DNA from 4 places in the Streptomyces sp. NPDC057623 genome. Region 1 is predicted to be linked to each of the others. Evidence: riboswitches for the same ligand, from Rfam matches in the RefSeq annotation. Region 1 holds a riboswitch; each other region holds the start of a gene.
What was found. A riboswitch is a leader RNA that binds a small molecule or an ion and turns the genes downstream of it on or off. The one in region 1 is predicted to bind cyclic di-AMP.
Positions count from the first base shown of each region.

Region 2: it holds a riboswitch for cyclic di-AMP, as region 1 does, so the genes downstream of both, ACFU95_RS45715 (transglycosylase family protein) here and ACFU95_RS46645 (M23 family metallopeptidase) in region 1, are expected to answer to the same signal.
Region 3: it holds a riboswitch for cyclic di-AMP, as region 1 does, so the genes downstream of both, ACFU95_RS01740 (transglycosylase SLT domain-containing protein) here and ACFU95_RS46645 (M23 family metallopeptidase) in region 1, are expected to answer to the same signal.
Region 4: it holds a riboswitch for cyclic di-AMP, as region 1 does, so the genes downstream of both, ACFU95_RS00770 (NlpC/P60 family protein) here and ACFU95_RS46645 (M23 family metallopeptidase) in region 1, are expected to answer to the same signal.

Region 1 covers NZ_JBHVGZ010000099.1:22,562-26,703, forward strand. Annotated here, with positions in the region: gene ACFU95_RS46635 (PrsW family intramembrane metalloprotease) at 1-371, shown strand, start outside; gene ACFU95_RS46640 (aldo/keto reductase) at 612-1,556, opposite strand; gene ACFU95_RS46645 (M23 family metallopeptidase) at 1,731-2,756, opposite strand; cyclic di-AMP (ydaO/yuaA leader) riboswitch at 2,768-2,925, opposite strand; gene ACFU95_RS46650 (PP2C family protein-serine/threonine phosphatase) at 3,184-4,142, opposite strand, start outside.
Region 2 covers NZ_JBHVGZ010000093.1:15,892-20,033, reverse strand. Annotated here, with positions in the region: gene ACFU95_RS45725 (cytochrome P450) at 1-662, shown strand, start outside; gene ACFU95_RS45720 (transglycosylase family protein) at 830-1,864, shown strand; cyclic di-AMP (ydaO/yuaA leader) riboswitch at 2,074-2,273, shown strand; gene ACFU95_RS45715 (transglycosylase family protein) at 2,278-2,961, shown strand; gene eno (phosphopyruvate hydratase) at 3,249-4,142, shown strand, end outside.
Region 3 covers NZ_JBHVGZ010000001.1:360,929-365,070, forward strand. Annotated here, with positions in the region: gene ACFU95_RS01735 (CocE/NonD family hydrolase) at 1-1,352, shown strand, start outside; cyclic di-AMP (ydaO/yuaA leader) riboswitch at 1,625-1,808, shown strand; gene ACFU95_RS01740 (transglycosylase SLT domain-containing protein) at 1,814-2,587, shown strand; gene ACFU95_RS01745 (HAD family hydrolase) at 2,584-3,411, opposite strand; gene fahA (fumarylacetoacetase) at 3,735-4,142, shown strand, end outside.
Region 4 covers NZ_JBHVGZ010000001.1:164,130-168,271, forward strand. Annotated here, with positions in the region: gene pcrA (DNA helicase PcrA) at 1-1,803, opposite strand, end outside; cyclic di-AMP (ydaO/yuaA leader) riboswitch at 2,127-2,289, shown strand; gene ACFU95_RS00770 (NlpC/P60 family protein) at 2,298-3,494, shown strand; gene ACFU95_RS00775 (tellurite resistance/C4-dicarboxylate transporter family protein) at 3,647-4,142, shown strand, end outside.

The sequences.
Region 1 (4,142 bases):
CCCGGCAGTATGCGCGGCGCCGTGGGGGGCGGGGGGCCGCGCGGGCCGTGGCGCAGTACGAGGCGTATGCCACGTCGCTGGCGTTCCTGCGGCACCGGGGGCGGCGGGGGCGGGCCGGGGCGGACTTCGTGGTGCGGGAGGGGGAGTTGCTGCGTGAGCTGTGGTGGCGGCGGGAGGTTGCGCGGCCGGCGCTGCAGCACGCGGTGGCTGCGCGGGCCTGGCCGGCGTATGGGCAGGGGCAGGGACACGGGCAGGGCTACGGGTACGGGTCCGGGTATGCGGCGCCGGTTCAGTGGCAGCCGTACGGGCAGGGGTACGGGGCGGCTGCGTCGTATCCCGTGTACAACCCGTACAACCCGTATCGGACGTGACGGTGCGGGGGTGCCGTGGTTTCCTCGCCCCCGCCGCCCCTACCCGTCCCATCCCTGAAGGGGCTCCGCCCCTTCCACCCCGCCAAGGGGCGCCGCCCCCTGGACCCCCGCTTCGGCCTGCGGCCTCGTCCTCAAACGCCGGACGGGCTGGAAGACGGACCAGCGCCAGGCCCCCTGCGGGTGGGTGGGGCTCGGGATGGCAAATGCCTCGTCCTCAAACGCCGGACGGGCTGGAGGGGTTCAGGACGACGCCTGTGTGAGGCTCTCCGTTTCCTCCTCCGTCAGCATCAGCTCGTCCACCCCCACCAGCGCCGCCAGCTGCTCGACAGTCCGGGCCGAGGCGATCGGGGCCGTGACCGTCGGCTGGGACGCCAGCCAGGACAGGGCGACCGTGGCCACCGGCGCCTCGTGGGCGGCGGCGATCTCGTCCAGGGCGGCGAGGACCTTCCGGCCCCGTTCCGTCTCCGTGTGCTTGGCGGCACCCTCGGCACGCCGGCTGCGCACCGTCGTACCGGTGCGGTACTTGCCCGTGAGGAAGCCGGACGCCAGGGCGAAGTACGGGACCGCCGCAAGGCCCTCGCGCTCGGCGAGGTTCTGGAGGTCGCCCTCGTAGGTGTCGCGGGAGACCAGGTTGTAGTGGGGCTGGAGGGCGACGTACCGGGCCACACCCTCGCGGTCGGAGAAGGCGAGGGAGGCCGCCAGGCGCTCCGCCGAGATGTTGGACGCGGCGATGTGCCGTACCTTGCCGGCCTTCACCAGCTCGTCCAGCGCGCCGATGATCTCCTCGACCGGCACGTCCGGCTTGTCGAAGTGGGTGTAGTAGAGGTCGATGTGGTCGGTGCCCAGGCGGCGCAGGGAGGCGTCGGCGGCCGCCTTGATGTTGGCCGCGGTGAGTCCCTGGAAGTCGGGGTGCTGGCTGGCCTTCGTGGCGATCACGACATCCGCGCGGTTGCCGCGGGCCTTCAGCCAGTTGCCGATGATGGTCTCGGACTCGCCGCCCGCGTTGCCCTCGGCCCACGCCGAGTACGAGTCGGCCGTGTCGATGAAGTTGCCGCCCGCCGCCGCGTAGGCGTCCAGGACGGCGAAGGACTGGGTCTCGTCCGCCGTCCAGCCGAAGACGTTGCCGCCGAGGGAGAGCGGGAAGACCTCCAGGTCGGAGGTGCCGAGCTTGCGTAGGGAAGTCATGTTCGACATCAACGCCCTTGGCGGAGTCCACTCTTCCGGATCAGCCGCAAAGTTCCCGTAAACAAGCGGACCCCGGCGCTCCGGAGCCGGCAGCCCTGACGTCGGGGGGTTGTCGTCAGGACCGCCGGAGATCCGGAACAGCCGGGGATCAGAAGCGGGTGTTTCTCGGACGCCTCAGGGCGTGAGCCCCTTGCCGCGCAGCCACGCCATCGGGTCGATGCCGCTCGCGCTGCCGCCGGGGTGCACTTCGAGGTGCAGGTGGGCACCGGTCACGTTGCCCGTGGCGCCCACGCGGCCGATGACGTCGCCCGTATTGACCTTCTGGCCCACGCTCACGCTGATCGACGACTGGTGCGCGAACCAGATCTCGGTGCCGTCGTCGAGGGTGAGCTCCGTCTTGTAGCCGTACGACCCGTCCCAGCCGGCGAACGTGATCGTGCCGCTGTGCACGGCCTTGATCAGCGTGCCGGAGGGGGCGGCGAAGTCCAGGCCCGTGTGGTAGCCGGAGGACCAGTAGGCGCCGGCCTGACCGAAGGTCGAGGTGATCGTGTACGAGGAGGTCGGCAGCGTGAACTGCTTGGCCAGCTCGGCCAGGCGCTCGGCCTCGGCCTTCTTGCGGGCTTCTTCCTCGGCCTTGGCCTTCGCGGCGGCGGCCTTGGCCTTGGCCTCCTCCTCCGCCTTGGCGGCCGCGGCGGCGGCCTCCTTCTCGGCGGCGACGACAGCGGCCGCGGCGGCCTTGCTCTCGATCTGGTCCTGCTGCTGCTCGGCCTGCGCCATGATGCGGCTGCGCAGCGCCTCGCCGGCGTCGGTGGTGCCCTGGGTGGTCTCTTCGACGGCCGTGCCCATGGTGCTCAGCGCGGTGCCGGTGTCCTCGGCGGGCGCGGCGTCGTCGTCGGAGATCAGGGGCAGGTCCGGCATGGTGATGGCGACCGGCGGCTTGCCGCTGTTCGCGCTGGCCATACCGCCCGCGCCGACGGCGGCTATGACTCCGACGCCGAGAACCGTGGAGCTGCGGGCGAGTCCCCCGCCACGCTGCTTGGAGACGCGATGCCTGCCGCGTACGGGACGGAGGGAATCCGCGGTGGGGTTCCACTCCTCGAACGGGCCCTCGTCGGTGCGGTGACGGTCGTAGCCGAAGGTTTCGCTACCGCGTTGACTCGGCACGAACGGGGCTTGCGGGGCAGGCGGGTTGGACGCCACGTGGGCGTACTCCTTTCCTTCCTTCTCGCCTACCGGGTTAGCTGACGGGTTCGGAGCAGGAAGGTCTCCTACGCGCGTATACCAACCGTGAGTTCCCGGTGGTATCCGTGCGATTCACCCCAAGGTGGTGGTTCCCCGGTTCCCTTGCGGGATTCGGCGCGTGCGCACGGAGCCGACTCTTGTGACGGCTGGGACGACCGCGCTGCGTTATCGAACGTTAATAGACGCGGGGTGCGGATTCCAAGCTGTTCCGCTTGATCATTAACGATTCTCGCCTGGACTTACAGGTCATGAGCGGCCTAAATCGGGCGAGTTGACCAAGGCTCAGGGGTCACACAGGTATTGACGGTATGTCAGTTGTTATGCGGAGGGCACTCGTCTGATCACCCTTGGTGACGGCGATCAGGGTCTGCTCTCCACAAGATCTTCATCTGGTCCGTCGTACGGCGATGAGGGCCATGTCGTCCGCCATGCCGCCCCCGGAGTGGCGGCGCACCTCCGCCGCGAGCACACCGAGCAGCTCGGTCGGCTCGCGCCGGGCGTTGGCCCGTCCCGCGAGCCCCGCCTCGGGGTCGTAGAACCGCCCGGTGGCGTCCCGGGCCTCGGACAGGCCGTCGGTGTGGAGGAGCAGCGTCGCCCCGCCCGGGAAGTCGGCCTCCTGGGCCCGGTCCGGCCAGGTCCCGAGCTCACCCATGCCCAGGGGCAGCGCGGGCTCCGGAGCGGGCAGCGCGCGCACCTCGCCGTCGGCGTACAGCAGCAGGGGCGGGGGATGGCCGCGGTTGACGAGGCGCACGGTCCCGTCGCCGTGCGCCAGCTCGGCGAGGACGGCGGTGGTGAACCCCTCGGAGGCCTCGATCCCCTCGCGTCGCGTGCGCTCCCGTGCCAGCGCCCGCTCCAGGCGCTGCGCGACCGCCTCCAGCGCGGTCTCCTGCTCGGCGGCCTCCCGGAAGGCCCCGATGACGACGGCGACCACCCCGACCGCTCCCATGCCCTTGCCGCGCACGTCCCCCACGACGATCCGTACGCCGTGCGGGCTGTCCTGCACCGCGTACAGGTCACCGCCGATGAAGGCCCCTTCCTGCGCCGCCTCGTACCGTGCCGCGATCTGGAACCCGCCGATCCGCTCGGCGGGGTCGGGGAGTACGGCGCGCTGGGCGGCCTCGGCGATCTCGCGGGCGGAGGCAAGGCGCTCGTCGCCGCGGCGGACGAGGAGGTTGATGAGGACGGCGAGGACGGAGACGGTGACCACGGTGACCAGCTCAGTGGTCACCTCGGCCCGGGGAAGGTCGCCGGGCAGGCCGCGGAGCACGAGCAGGGTGCCGACCGCCACGATGCCCGTGAGCACGGTGCCGCGCTGCGAGTAGAGCGGGGCGGCGACCAGGGGGG
Region 2 (4,142 bases), on a different contig from region 1:
AGCTCATCCACCGCAAGCGCGAGGCGCTCCCCGAGACCCCCGCCCCCGGCGAGGACCTCATCTCCGGCCTCATCCGCGCCTCCGACCACGGTGAGCACCTCACCGAGAACGAGGCCGCGGCCATGGCCTTCATCCTGCTGTTCGCCGGCTTCGAGACGACCGTCAACCTCATCGGCAACGGCACCTACGCGCTGCTCACCCACCCCGAGCAACGCGCTCGTCTCCAGGCGGCGTTGGCCGCCGAGGAGAGGGGCCTCCTGGAAACCGGCGTGGAGGAACTCCTCCGCTACGACGGCCCCGTGGAACTGGCCACGTGGCGCTTCGCCACCGAGCCGCTCACCCTCGGCGGACAGGACATCGCGGCCGGCGATCCCGTCCTCGTCGTCCTGGCCGCCGCCGACCGGGACCCGGCACGGTTCGCCGACCCCGATGTCCTCGATCTCGCCCGCCGAGACAACCAGCACCTCGGGTACGGCCACGGCATCCACTACTGCCTCGGCGCCCCGCTCGCCCGGCTGGAGGGCCAGACCGCCCTCGGCACGTTGCTCACCCGCCTCCCGGACCTCCGACTCGCCGTGGACCCGGGCGAGTTGAGATGGCGCGGCGGACTCATCATGCGCGGGCTGCGCACGCTTCCGGTGGAGTTCACCCCAGTTGGGTGAGTGCGTCCCCCTTGGCAAACGTGACACGCGCTCAAGTCTGTGATCTTCACGTGATCTGCGCGGCATTAACTTGTGACAAGTGATCGTCTGCCTATACCTTCACGCATCAACGACGGCGCCCAGGTTTCACGCGCCGCGGTCACCGTTGTCTCGCGAAAGGTCCCCGCATGCTCTCCGGGAACGGTCGTCACCGTCGCCCCCGTCAGGCCCCGGCTCTCCTCGTCGCGGCCGGAGTGACCGGGTCCGCCATCGCCATCCCGCTGCTCGGCGCCACCAGCGCGAGCGCCGCCGACGGCACCGTGTGGGACAAGGTGGCCGAATGCGAGAGCGGCGGCTCCTGGAGCGCCGACGAAGGCAACGGCCAGTACGGCGGGTTGCAGCTGACCCAGGACGACTGGGAGAAGTACGGCGGCCTGGACTACGCCTCCAGCCCCGACCTGGCGAGCCGTTCCCAGCAGATCGCCGTGGCCCAGGACATCCTCGCGGACCGGGGTACCAGCCCCTGGGGCACCTGTGCGGTGCTCAACGGACTCACCAAGAAGTCCGGGGCTCTCGACCTCGACACAGGGGTGGGTGAGGACTCGCCCTCCGAGGTGTCCGGCTCGTCCGGCTTGCTCGATTCATCCGGCTCGTCCAACTCATCCAATTCATCGGACTCATCCGACTCGTCCGGGAAGTCGGACCAGAAGGACGACTCCTCTGACGCGTCGAGTGACTCCTCGGACGCTGCGTCTGATTCGTCCCGGGATTCTTCCCCTTCGCCCTCTTCGTCCCCTTCATCACCTTCGGCGGATGACGCCGACGCGTCCGACGCGTCGCCCGACACCAAGGCGTCGCAGTCGTCCGACGGCTCTCCCGTGGAGGACTTCGAGGGTGACAATCAGGACAATGTGGTGCAAGACGTAGGCTCCTGGAGCCTTGTCGACACCGGAGCGGTCGACGCCGGGACGTCCGGCCCGGGGCGCCATCGGGGCCCCAGTGCCGACGAGAGCAAGGCCGTCGACGGTGCCGACAAGTCCGCCAAGTCCTCCGGCCGTCACGCCTCCTACGACGTCCGCGCCGGCGACACTCTCGCCTCCATCGCCGACTCCCTTGACCTCGAGGGCGGGTGGCGTGCGCTGTACGACGCGAACAAGGACGCCATCGGCGCTGACGCGAACCACATCTTCGCCGGTCAGACCCTGGACGTCCCCGTCGAATAACGGTCGAACAGGGCGAAAAACAGCGCGAGTTCGCGTCACTATTCGCACCTGAATGTCCGTTTTGAGGGCGGTGAGAGATAGATCTCAGAAGCCCTGATCGTCTTTGTAAAACCCGGAATCGCATGTCTACGGTCATGACCGCTCGCCACCAGTGCGAGCCCCGACAGCCGTCACGCCGAATCCTGCCGGCGGCCGTGCGGGAACAGTCGTCGCGTCAAGCGCCGTAGGCAGGAGCGGGGGACCCAAGGTAAGCGCCGGGTCCGGCAGTTGAGGCTCTTCGGGGCCGCACGGCCGGAACCGGCTCGGGGTGAAGTCGCGCAACAGCAGCCGAGAGGCGAGCGTGCGCGGCCGGGCAACTCAACCGGCCCGAACCCGACAGCTCACCTCGTAGGCGTCGGTGAGGGGATCTCTCCATGCTGTTTTCCAGCAAGGGCAAGCACCGTCGTCCGTCCAAGGCCGCTCGCGCCATAGCCGTCGTCGGCGTCACCGGCGCCGCCGCGGTCGCCGCCCCGCTGATGGCGGCCGGCAGCGCCTCCGCCGCCACCGCCTCCGAGTGGGACGCCGTCGCCCAGTGCGAGGCCGGCGGCAACTGGTCCATCAACACCGGCAACGGCTACTACGGCGGTCTGCAGTTCTCCGCCTCGACCTGGGCCGCGTACGGCGGCACGGCGTACGCCGCCACCGCCGACCAGGCCACCAAGGCCCAGCAGATCGAGATCGGCGAGAAGGTCCTCGCGGGCCAGGGCAAGGGTGCCTGGCCGAACTGCGGCACCGGCCTGTCGAGCGCCGCGTACAGCGGCTCCGGCTCCTCGCAGAGCACCGGGACCGCCCCTCGCGCCACCGAGGAGCAGCCGGCCTCCCGCTCCGCCGAGCGTCCGGCCGCCGAGAAGAAGTCGACCAAGACCGTCACCACCCCGACCGGCAAGAAGGTCAAGAAGGGCGACGGCGAGTACAAGGTCGTCAAGGGCGACACCCTCAGCTCGATCGCCGAGGCCGAGAAGGTCAAGGGCGGCTGGGAGAAGCTGTTCCAGCTGAACAAGGACATCGTCGAGGACGCCGACCTCATCTACCCCGGTCAGCAGCTGCACCTGAAGTAATACGCGGGAAACAGCTGAACCACAGCGCCCTCACAGCCGTGGACCTCATCGTGAAGGCGTCGTGAGGGTCACCCCCGTCCCCGCGAACTCCCCGCCTCGGTGCGTCTTCCCCCGTACGCACCGGGGCGGGGCTTTTTTGTGCCGGTGTCTTTGTTCCGTTCGGAAACAATTTACTCTCGGTTCTGTCCACGGGGCGGTCGACCGCTGGCTGAACGCCCGGAGCCGGTTAGGCTCGTCTCGCAGTACCCACCGCGGACCGCTTACCCGCGTCACATCCCAAGAAGGAGATGCTCGTGCCGTCCATCGACGTCGTCGTAGCCCGGGAAATCCTCGACTCGCGAGGCAACCCCACCGTCGAGGTCGAGGTCGGCCTCGACGACGGCAGCACGGGTCGTGCCGCCGTTCCGTCCGGTGCCTCCACGGGTGCCTTCGAGGCCATCGAGCTCCGCGACGGCGACCCCAACCGCTACCTGGGCAAGGGTGTCGAGAAGGCCGTCCTCGCCGTCATCGAGCAGATCGGCCCGGAGCTCGTCGGCTACGACGCCACCGAGCAGCGCCTGATCGACCAGGCCATGTTCGACCTGGACGCCACCGACAACAAGGGCTCCCTCGGCGCCAACGCCATCCTCGGCGTCTCCCTCGCCGTGGCCCACGCCGCCTCCGAGGCCAGCGACCTGCCGCTGTTCCGCTACCTGGGCGGCCCGAACGCGCACCTGCTGCCAGTGCCGATGATGAACATCCTGAACGGCGGCTCGCACGCCGACTCCAACGTGGACATCCAGGAGTTCATGATCGCCCCCATCGGCGCGGAGTCCTTCTCCGAGGCCCTGCGCTGGGGCGCCGAGGTCTACCACACCCTCAAGAAGGTGCTGAAGACCAAGGGCCTGTCCACCGGCCTCGGCGACGAGGGCGGCTTCGCCCCGAACCTGGAGTCCAACCGCGCCGCGCTCGACCTCATCATCGAGGCCATCAAGCAGGCCGGTTACGTCCCCGGCGAGCAGATCGCGCTCGCGCTCGACGTCGCCGCGTCCGAGTTCTACAAGGACGGCGCGTACGAGTTCGAGGGCAAGTCCCGCTCGGCCGCCGAGATGACCGAGTACTACGAGGAGCTCGTGGCGGCCTACCCGCTCGTCTCCATCGAGGACCCGCTGTTCGAGGACGACTGGGCCGGCTGGAACGTC
Region 3 (4,142 bases), on a different contig from region 1:
ACTACGGCGCGATCGACGCCGCCGTCCTGGCGGTGGGCGGCTGGCACGACCCGTACCGCGACACGGTCCTGCGCCTGGTCGAGCACCTGCCCGCCGACCGCGTCCGCGGCCTGATCGGCCCCTGGTCGCACCAGTACCCCGACCGCGGCCTGCCGCCGGGCCCGGCCATCGGCTTTCTCCAGGAGACGCTGCGCTGGTGGGACCACTGGCTGAAGGACGAGGACACCGGCGTCATGTCCGAGCCCCTGCTGCGCTCCTACGTCAGCGACTCCCACCCGCCGGCCACGGTGTACCCCACGCTGCCCGGCCGCTGGGTCGGCGAGCCGGCCTGGCCCTCTCCCCATGTGCGCGCGGTGACGTACGCCTTCCAGGGCGCCCCCGTCCTGGTGCGCTCTCCCATGCACACCGGCATCGACGCCGGACGCTTCTTCCCGTTCGGCAACGACGCCGACCTGCCGCCCGACCAGCGGGAGGAGGACGCGCGCTCGGCGTGCTTCGAGTTCGAAGTGGGCGAGGAGACCTGGGTGCTGGGGCGGCCGAGGGTGCGGCTGCGGCTGACGTCGGAGGTGCCGCGCGGGCAGGTCGTCGCCCGGCTCTGCGACGTGGCGCCGGACGGTGCCTCGACCCTGGTGACGCGGGGCGTGCTGAACCTGTCCGCCCGCCATGGCCGCGATCGTGCGGTGCCGTGGGAGCCGGGCGCCACCCAGGACGTGACCTTCGAGCTGAACGGCATCGGCCACGCCTTCCCGCCCGGTCACCGCATCCGCCTCGCGGTCTCCTCCGCGTACTGGCCGTGGATCTGGCCCCAGCCGGACTCGGCGGCGGGCTTCGGCCTGGAACCGGCGGGAAGCTCCCTGGAACTTCCGGTACGCGCGCGTGCGTTGGACGAAACGGTGGACGACGTGGCGGAGGGCACGGCAAACGGCACGGCGATCACCTTCGAGGAACCGGAACAGGCGGAGCCGCTCGGCGTGAACTCCCCCGTCACGCTGGACGAGCCGCGCCCCGAGCGGCTGGTCGTGCGGGACGTGGCCAAGGGCGAGTGGCGCCTGGAGGTCGACCCTCGGTACGGCGGCACGCGCGTGTACCCCGACGGTCTGGAGTTCACCGAGGACGCGCTGGAGACGTACACGATCAACGAGTCGGACCCCTTGTCGGCCCGCACCCGATCGGAGTGGTCGATCCGTCTGCACCGCCCGGAGCAGGCATGGGACGCGACGGTGCGGACGCGCTCGGAGATCAGCTGTGACCGGCATGACTTCGTCGTCTCCAACGAGGTCGTCTGCCTGGAGGGCGAAGAGGTACTTTTCCACCGCACATGGGAGAAACGGACTCCACGGACAGCCGGATAAAGGCGAGTTGGATTCATTGCCCGATTTGCCGCTCTTGTGGATGCCAGTGACTTGGGTCACGCCCGCCCGGCCGCCCGCACCGCCCGGCACCCCCTCGTCTCCCCTTGCCTCACACGCAAGTTGAGGCTTGGCAACCGCAAAGGATCAAGTACCCCATACCCACCAGACCATGGTCAACCGGCACGTCAGGTGACCACGGCACTTGTTCCGGACATGTGCTCTCGCATACGTTCCCGCTCAGTCGGGCGGACGCCGAATCCTGCCGCCGCCCGAGTCATCCACCCACGGAACTCACACACGTACGGCAGGAGCGGGGGACCCAGGTAGGCCGCCGGACCGGACGCCTTGATGGCGCACCGGACGGCTAGGGGTGAAGTCGCGACGCCGCACGGCGGCGCGGCCGGGCATCTCCCGCCCGAACCCGACAGCTCACCTCGCAGGCGCCGGAGAGGAACAGCGCCATGTCCCGAGGCAAGCACCGCCGCCCCAGCACCAGTCCGCTCACCCGCCGTGTCGCCATGGCCGGCACCGGCACCGCCGCCCTCGCGCTCCCGCTGCTGAGCGCCACCACCGCGAGCGCCGCCCAGCCGGCCCAGGCCCCCAGCGCCGCCCAGGCGGCACCCCGGTCCGCGCCCTCCGTGGCGAAGGACAAGACCATTACGTACACCACGAAAAAGGGCGATTCGCTCTACGGCATCGCGGATCGGTATGACGCGCAGGGCGGCTGGAAGCAGCTCTACAAGGACAACCGCGCGACCATCGGCGACAACCCCCGGCTCATCCACCCGGGCGTCGACCTGAAGGTCCGGGCGACCAAGACGGCCGCCACGCCGACCAAGACGGCCGAGAAGGCGCCCGCGCCCGCCAAGAAGTCCGCCGTCGCCCAGGCCACCCAGTCGTCGGTGAAGACGTTCCCGGACAACCTCGACGGCTGGATCCGCAACGCCCTGGACATCATGGGACAGAACGGAATTCCGGGATCGTACGAGGGCATTCACCGCAACATCATGCGCGAGTCGTCGGGCAACCCGCAGGCCATCAACAACTGGGACTCCAACGCCGCGGCGGGCACCCCGTCCAAGGGCCTCCTCCAGGTCATCGACCCCACCTTCGCGGCCTACCACGTGCCGGGGACGGTGTACGACCCCTTCAACCCGGTCGCGAACATCGCGGCCGCGTGCAACTACGCGGCCGCGCGCTACGGCTCGATCGACAACGTCAACGGGCCCTACTAGGCGAGATCGGCGAAACTGCCCGCGAACAGTCTCTCGAGGACGACGGCGATGCCGTCGTCCTCGTTCGAGAGGGTGACCTCGTCGGCGACCGCCTTGAGTTCGGGGTGGGCATTGGCCATCGCCACCCCGCGGCCGGCCCAGTCGAACATGGGGATGTCGTTGGGCATGTCCCCGAAGGCGATGGTCTCGTGCGCGCCGAGGCCGAGGTGCTCGGCGGCGAGCGCGAGACCGGTCGCCTTGGTGATGCCGCATGGCTGGAGTTCGACGGTCCCGGGCCCGGACATGGTGACCGTCGCGAGGGAACCGACGACCGATCGCGCCGTCGCAGCCAACTCGTCGTCGGACAGGGTGGGATGGCGCAGCAGCACCTTGCTGATCGGCTCGCACCACAGGTCGTCGCGGTACTGGACGCGTACGGCGGGCAGGGTGGGGTGGGGCATCAGGTACCCGGGTTCGATGAGCGTGAGCCCGTCGACGCCGTCCTGGTCGACGGCCGCGTACACCTCCCCGACCTCGGCCTCGATCTTGCCGAGCGCGGTCTCCGCCAACTCCCGGTCCAGGGTGACGGACCACAGCAGACGGTCCGCGCCGGCGTCGTACAACTGCGCGCCCTGTCCGCACACCGCGAGCCCCCGGCTGCCCAGGACGTCGAGGAGCGGCCGCACTCTGGGCGCCGGCCGTCCTGTCACGACGAGGTGCTGGGCACCGGCCGCCGCGACCTGCGCGAGCGCGTCGAGGGAGCGGTCGGAGAGCGTGTCGTCGCCTCGGAGCAGCGTCCCGTCCAGGTCAGTGGCGATGAGTGAATATGCGATGGGTGGGGCCATGATCAGAGAATACGGACAGGAAGCCCCATCGACTCGACGTGAACCGGACGGCTGCTGTGTTCACATGTGTTGACACCTGTTCCGGTTCGGATTCTGTTTCAGCCTGCGCAACTTCCTTCCGGTTGTTGCGATTTCACTCCCCCGTGGTCCGGCGGCCGCGTCAGCGCATCGCGTCGGAGGCGCCCGAGTCTCGGCCGGGTACCGCGACCTGGTGATTCACCGGCCCGGCGACGCGAGCTCGGCACTGCCCAAGACCGGCACCTCACCCGTAACGTGTGGCCCGACCACATGGCACGGAGCGTATGAGAGTGAGGCAGCACCCCATGCCCCCCTTCGATCTCCCCGAGGGCGACCCCTTCGGCACGCACAACCTTCCGTACGGCGTCTTCTCCCTTCCCGGCTCGGACTCCGCGCGCCGGGTCGGCGTCCGGCTCGGCGACCACGTCCTCGACGCGGGCAAGGCGGCCCACGCACTCGGCTCGCCGTATGCCCCACTGCTCGCCCAGGACTCCCTGAACCCGCTGCTCGCCGCGGGCCCCACCGCCTGGTCGGACGTGCGCCGCGCCCTGACGGCGTGGGTGACGGTTCCGGCGCACCAGGCGGCCGTCGCGGACCTGTTCCACCCCCTGTCCTCGGTGACTCTGCACCTCCCCTTCGAGGTCGCGGACTACGTCGACTTCTACGCCTCCGAGAACCACGCCCGTAACGTCGGCCAGATCTTCCGCCCCGAC
Region 4 (4,142 bases), on a different contig from region 1:
CTGCTCGAACTCCAGGGCAACGGCCGCGAGTTCCTGAAGGTTCTCGATACGGGTCTCGTCCTGAGGGTCCGTGGAAGCCTGCAACTCGGCGAGGTAGCCGGTCCGTTCCAGCACGGCCTCCAGGATGGTGGCCGGCCCCGCCCCGGACTCGACGACCGTACGGAGCTCCTCCATCAGCGTGTTGAACCGCTTGACGGCGTTGGTCGACCGCGCGGCCATGCCGTACGCCTCGTCCACCCGGCGCAGGGCCTGCGGAAAACTGATCTTCTCCCTCTGCGAAAGGGCGTCGATCATCGCCTCGGCGCGGTCACCGATGCCCCGCTTGGGCACGTTCAGGATCCGTCGCAGCGGCACGGAGTCCTCGGGATTGGCCAGCACCCGCAGGTAGGCCAGCACATCCCGGACCTCCTTGCGCTCGTAGAACCGAACCCCGCCGACGACCTTGTAGGGCAGGCCGACCCGGATGAAGACCTCTTCGAAGACACGGGACTGGGCGTTCGTCCGGTAGAAGACGGCGACGTCGCCGGCCTTCGCGTCCCCCGCGTCCGTCAGTCGGTCTATCTCGTCGGAGACGAACTGCGCCTCGTCGTGCTCGGTGTCCGCGACATACCCGGTGATGCGCGCGCCCGCGCCCGCGTTGGTCCACAGGTTCTTGGGGCGGCGGGACTCGTTGCGCTCGATGACGGCGTTGGCGGCGGTCAGGATCGTCTGCGTGGAGCGGTAGTTCTGCTCCAGCAGGATCGTCGTCGCGTCCGGGTAGTCCTCCTCGAACTGGAGGATGTTGCGGATGGTGGCGCCCCGGAAGGCGTAGATCGACTGGTCGGCGTCACCCACCACACACAGCTCGGCGGGCGGGAGGTCGTACTCGCCGGGCGGCACGTCGACGGGGTGCTCGCCGGTCCCGACGAGCTCGCGCACCAGCGCGTACTGGGCGTGGTTGGTGTCCTGGTACTCGTCCACCAGCACATGCCGAAAGCGTCGGCGGTAGTGCTCGGCGACGTCCGGGAAGGCACGCAGCAGGTTGACCGTCGTCATGATCAGGTCGTCGAAGTCGAGGGCGTTGGCTTCCCGCAGCCGCGACTGGTACAGGGCGTAGGCCTGAGCGAGGGTCTTCTCGAACCCGTCCGTCGCCTGGGCGGCGAAGTCCTCCTCGTCGATCAGCTCGTTCTTCAGATTGCTGATCTTGGCGCTGAAGGACTTGGGCGGAAACCGCTTGGGATCGAGATCCAGATCACGGCACACCAGCGCCATCAGCCGCTTGCTGTCGGCGGCGTCGTAGATCGAGAACGACGAGGTGAACCCGAGCTTCTTGCTCTCCCTGCGCAGGATGCGCACGCAGGAGCTGTGGAAGGTCATCACCCACATCGCGTTCGCACGCGGGCCTACGAGCTGCTCGACGCGCTCCTTCATCTCGCCCGCGGCCTTGTTGGTGAAGGTGATCGCGAGGATCTGCCCCGGATGCACGTTCCGCTCGGCCAGCAGGTGGGCGATGCGATGGGTGAGCACACGCGTCTTGCCGGACCCGGCGCCGGCCACGATGAGCAGCGGGCTGCCGGAGTGGACGACGGCCGCACGCTGGTTCTCGTTCAGCCCCTCCAGCAGCGCCGCCGCGTCGAGGGCCGGGCGCGGGGCGCCGTCGCGGTAGTAGGCGTCCCGGTCCGGAGGCACGTCGAACTTCCCGCCGAACAGATCGTCCGGAACCGACTCCGGAGCATGATCGTCCTCGGGCGGTGGCGGATGCTCCTCGTGGGCCCGTGGGGCCTGGAGGTCCGCCAGGAAGCTGTCGTCAAAGAGGCTGCTCATCGCTCTCCGAGTCTAGGGCGCCCCACTGACAGCCCGCGGCCGCCCCGAGAACATCGCCCGTTTCAGCCCCCGACGATCTACCGGACCCGCCCATGCCGCCACCCCCTCACCCTCCACAACCAGGCCATAACACTCCGCAGCCACCTCGACAAAACAGCCGATAACCACCAGCCGCACCCAAACCGACCGCCACGCGCAACGCACTACCCCAAGGTCACGAAAATGTATCGGGCATATCGAACATCAACCTTCACAGGGGCCTCACGAGTTGGCTACGGTGCCGGACAGGCCGTACGACCCCCTCCGGCGAACGTCGCCGGGCCGCACGGCCTCCGCCGAGTCCGGCACGCCCACGGCGCCCGGAGCCGGGGACCCACCGAACTTGGGGTGAATCGGCCGGACTTCCCACCCGGGCCGTAGGGCAACCCTTCCGAACCACCCGCCCGAACCCGACAGCTAACTCGGTAGGCGGAGCATGGAAGGAGTCGCCTCCCTTGGCGTCGCACCGCAAGTCGCGTCCCGCTGGTACGCGTGTAGCAGGCATACGGACCCCCGCCCTCGCCACGGCGGCCCTCACCTCCGTCGCCCTGCTGTCCCAGACGGCCAACGCGAGCCCGTCGACAGACGACAAGCCCAGCCTCGAAGAGGTCGAGAAGAAGGTCGACGACCTCTACCGCCAGGCGGAGTCGGCGACCGAGAAGTACAACGCGGCCAAGGAGAAGACCGCGAAGCAGCGCAAGCGCGTCGACACCCTGCTCGACGACGTGGCCCAGCGCACCCAGACGCTCAACGACGCGCGCGAGGAACTCGGCCGTTCCGCCGCCGCGCAGTACCGCACCGGAGCGGCCGCCCCCGACACGGCGACCTTCCTTCTCGCGGACACCCCGCAGGACTACTTCGACCAGTCCCAGCTGATGGACCGCATGACGGGCCGCCAGGAAGAAGCGGTCGCCGACTACTTCACACAGCAGTCCGCGACGATGAAGAAGCGCGAGGAGGCCACCCGGAGCCTCGAAACGCTCACCGAGTCGCAGAACGACCTGCGAACCGCGAAGACCACCGTCCAGACGAAGCTCGCCGACGCCCGCGAACTTCTCTCGAAGCTGACGGCGGAGGAGAAGGCACGCCTCGCCGCGATCGAGAAGCGCAAGCAGGAAGAGGCCGCCCGCAAGGCGGCGGAACTGGCCAAGCAGCAGGCGGAGGCGGAGCGCCAGCGCCAAGAGGCGGCACAGCAGCAGGAGAGCAACGAGCCCCCCACCGACTCGTCCTCCTCCGACTCGTCCTCCTCCGACTCATCCTCCTCGGACTCGTCCTCCTCCGACTCCTCGTACGCCACCAAGGCCGAGAAGGCCCTGGCCTTCGCCCGCTCCCAGATCGGCAAGCCGTACGTCTGGGGCGCCACCGGCCCCGACTCCTACGACTGCTCCGGCCTCACCCAGGCCGCCTGGAAGGCCGCGGGCGTCGACATCCCCCGCGTCACCTACGACCAGGTCAACGCCGGCACCACGGTCTCCCTCGCCAGCGCCCAGCCCGGCGACCTGGTCTTCTTCTACGACGACATCACCCACGTGGGCATCTACATCGGAAACGGCATGATGATCCACGCCCCGAAGCCCGGCGCGTACGTCCGTGAGGAGTCGATCTACTACGACGGTGAGTCGTCGATCCACAGCGTCGTACGCCCCGCCTGACACCCGGCTGACGCCCACGCGCGCGTAGCGCTTGCGCGTGGGCTGTGGAGGGGCGAGGCCGCCCCGGGCAGAGGTACCCGCCCGACCGCCGGAGGCACGCGGCACCGGCGCGCCCCGCCCCCAACCCCCACCCCGCTCCCTAGCATCAACCCATGCCCGCCACCACCACCCCCGGCTCCCCCTTCCGTACCTGGTGGTCGCGACGTCCCCCGACAGCCGGCGCCGCCGTCATGGCGACCGGCATCCTCTCGGTGGGCCTGCACCAGACGGGCTACGAAACCCTGTCCCGGATCGCGCTCGCCCTCGCCTGCGCATCCTGGCTCGCCCTGGCCTGCGACTTCACCGCGCGGCTCCTGTGGGACCGGGCCAGGTGGGTGAAGGAGGCAGCCACCCCGGCCGCCCTGACCGCCATCGCCGCGACCACCGTCCTCGGCACCCGCTTCACGGCCCTCGGCTGGGAGACCCTCGCCAAGGCCCTCCTGGCCTTGGCGGCCCTGCTCTGGCCCGGCCTTCTCATCGCCGTCGTACGCCACTGGCACCCCCGCATGCCCGGCGCGGTGTTCCTGGGCTGCGTGGCCACCGAGGGCCTCGCCGTCCTCGGCGCCACGCTCGCCGCGACCGAGGAATCGGCATGGCTGGCCCACGCGG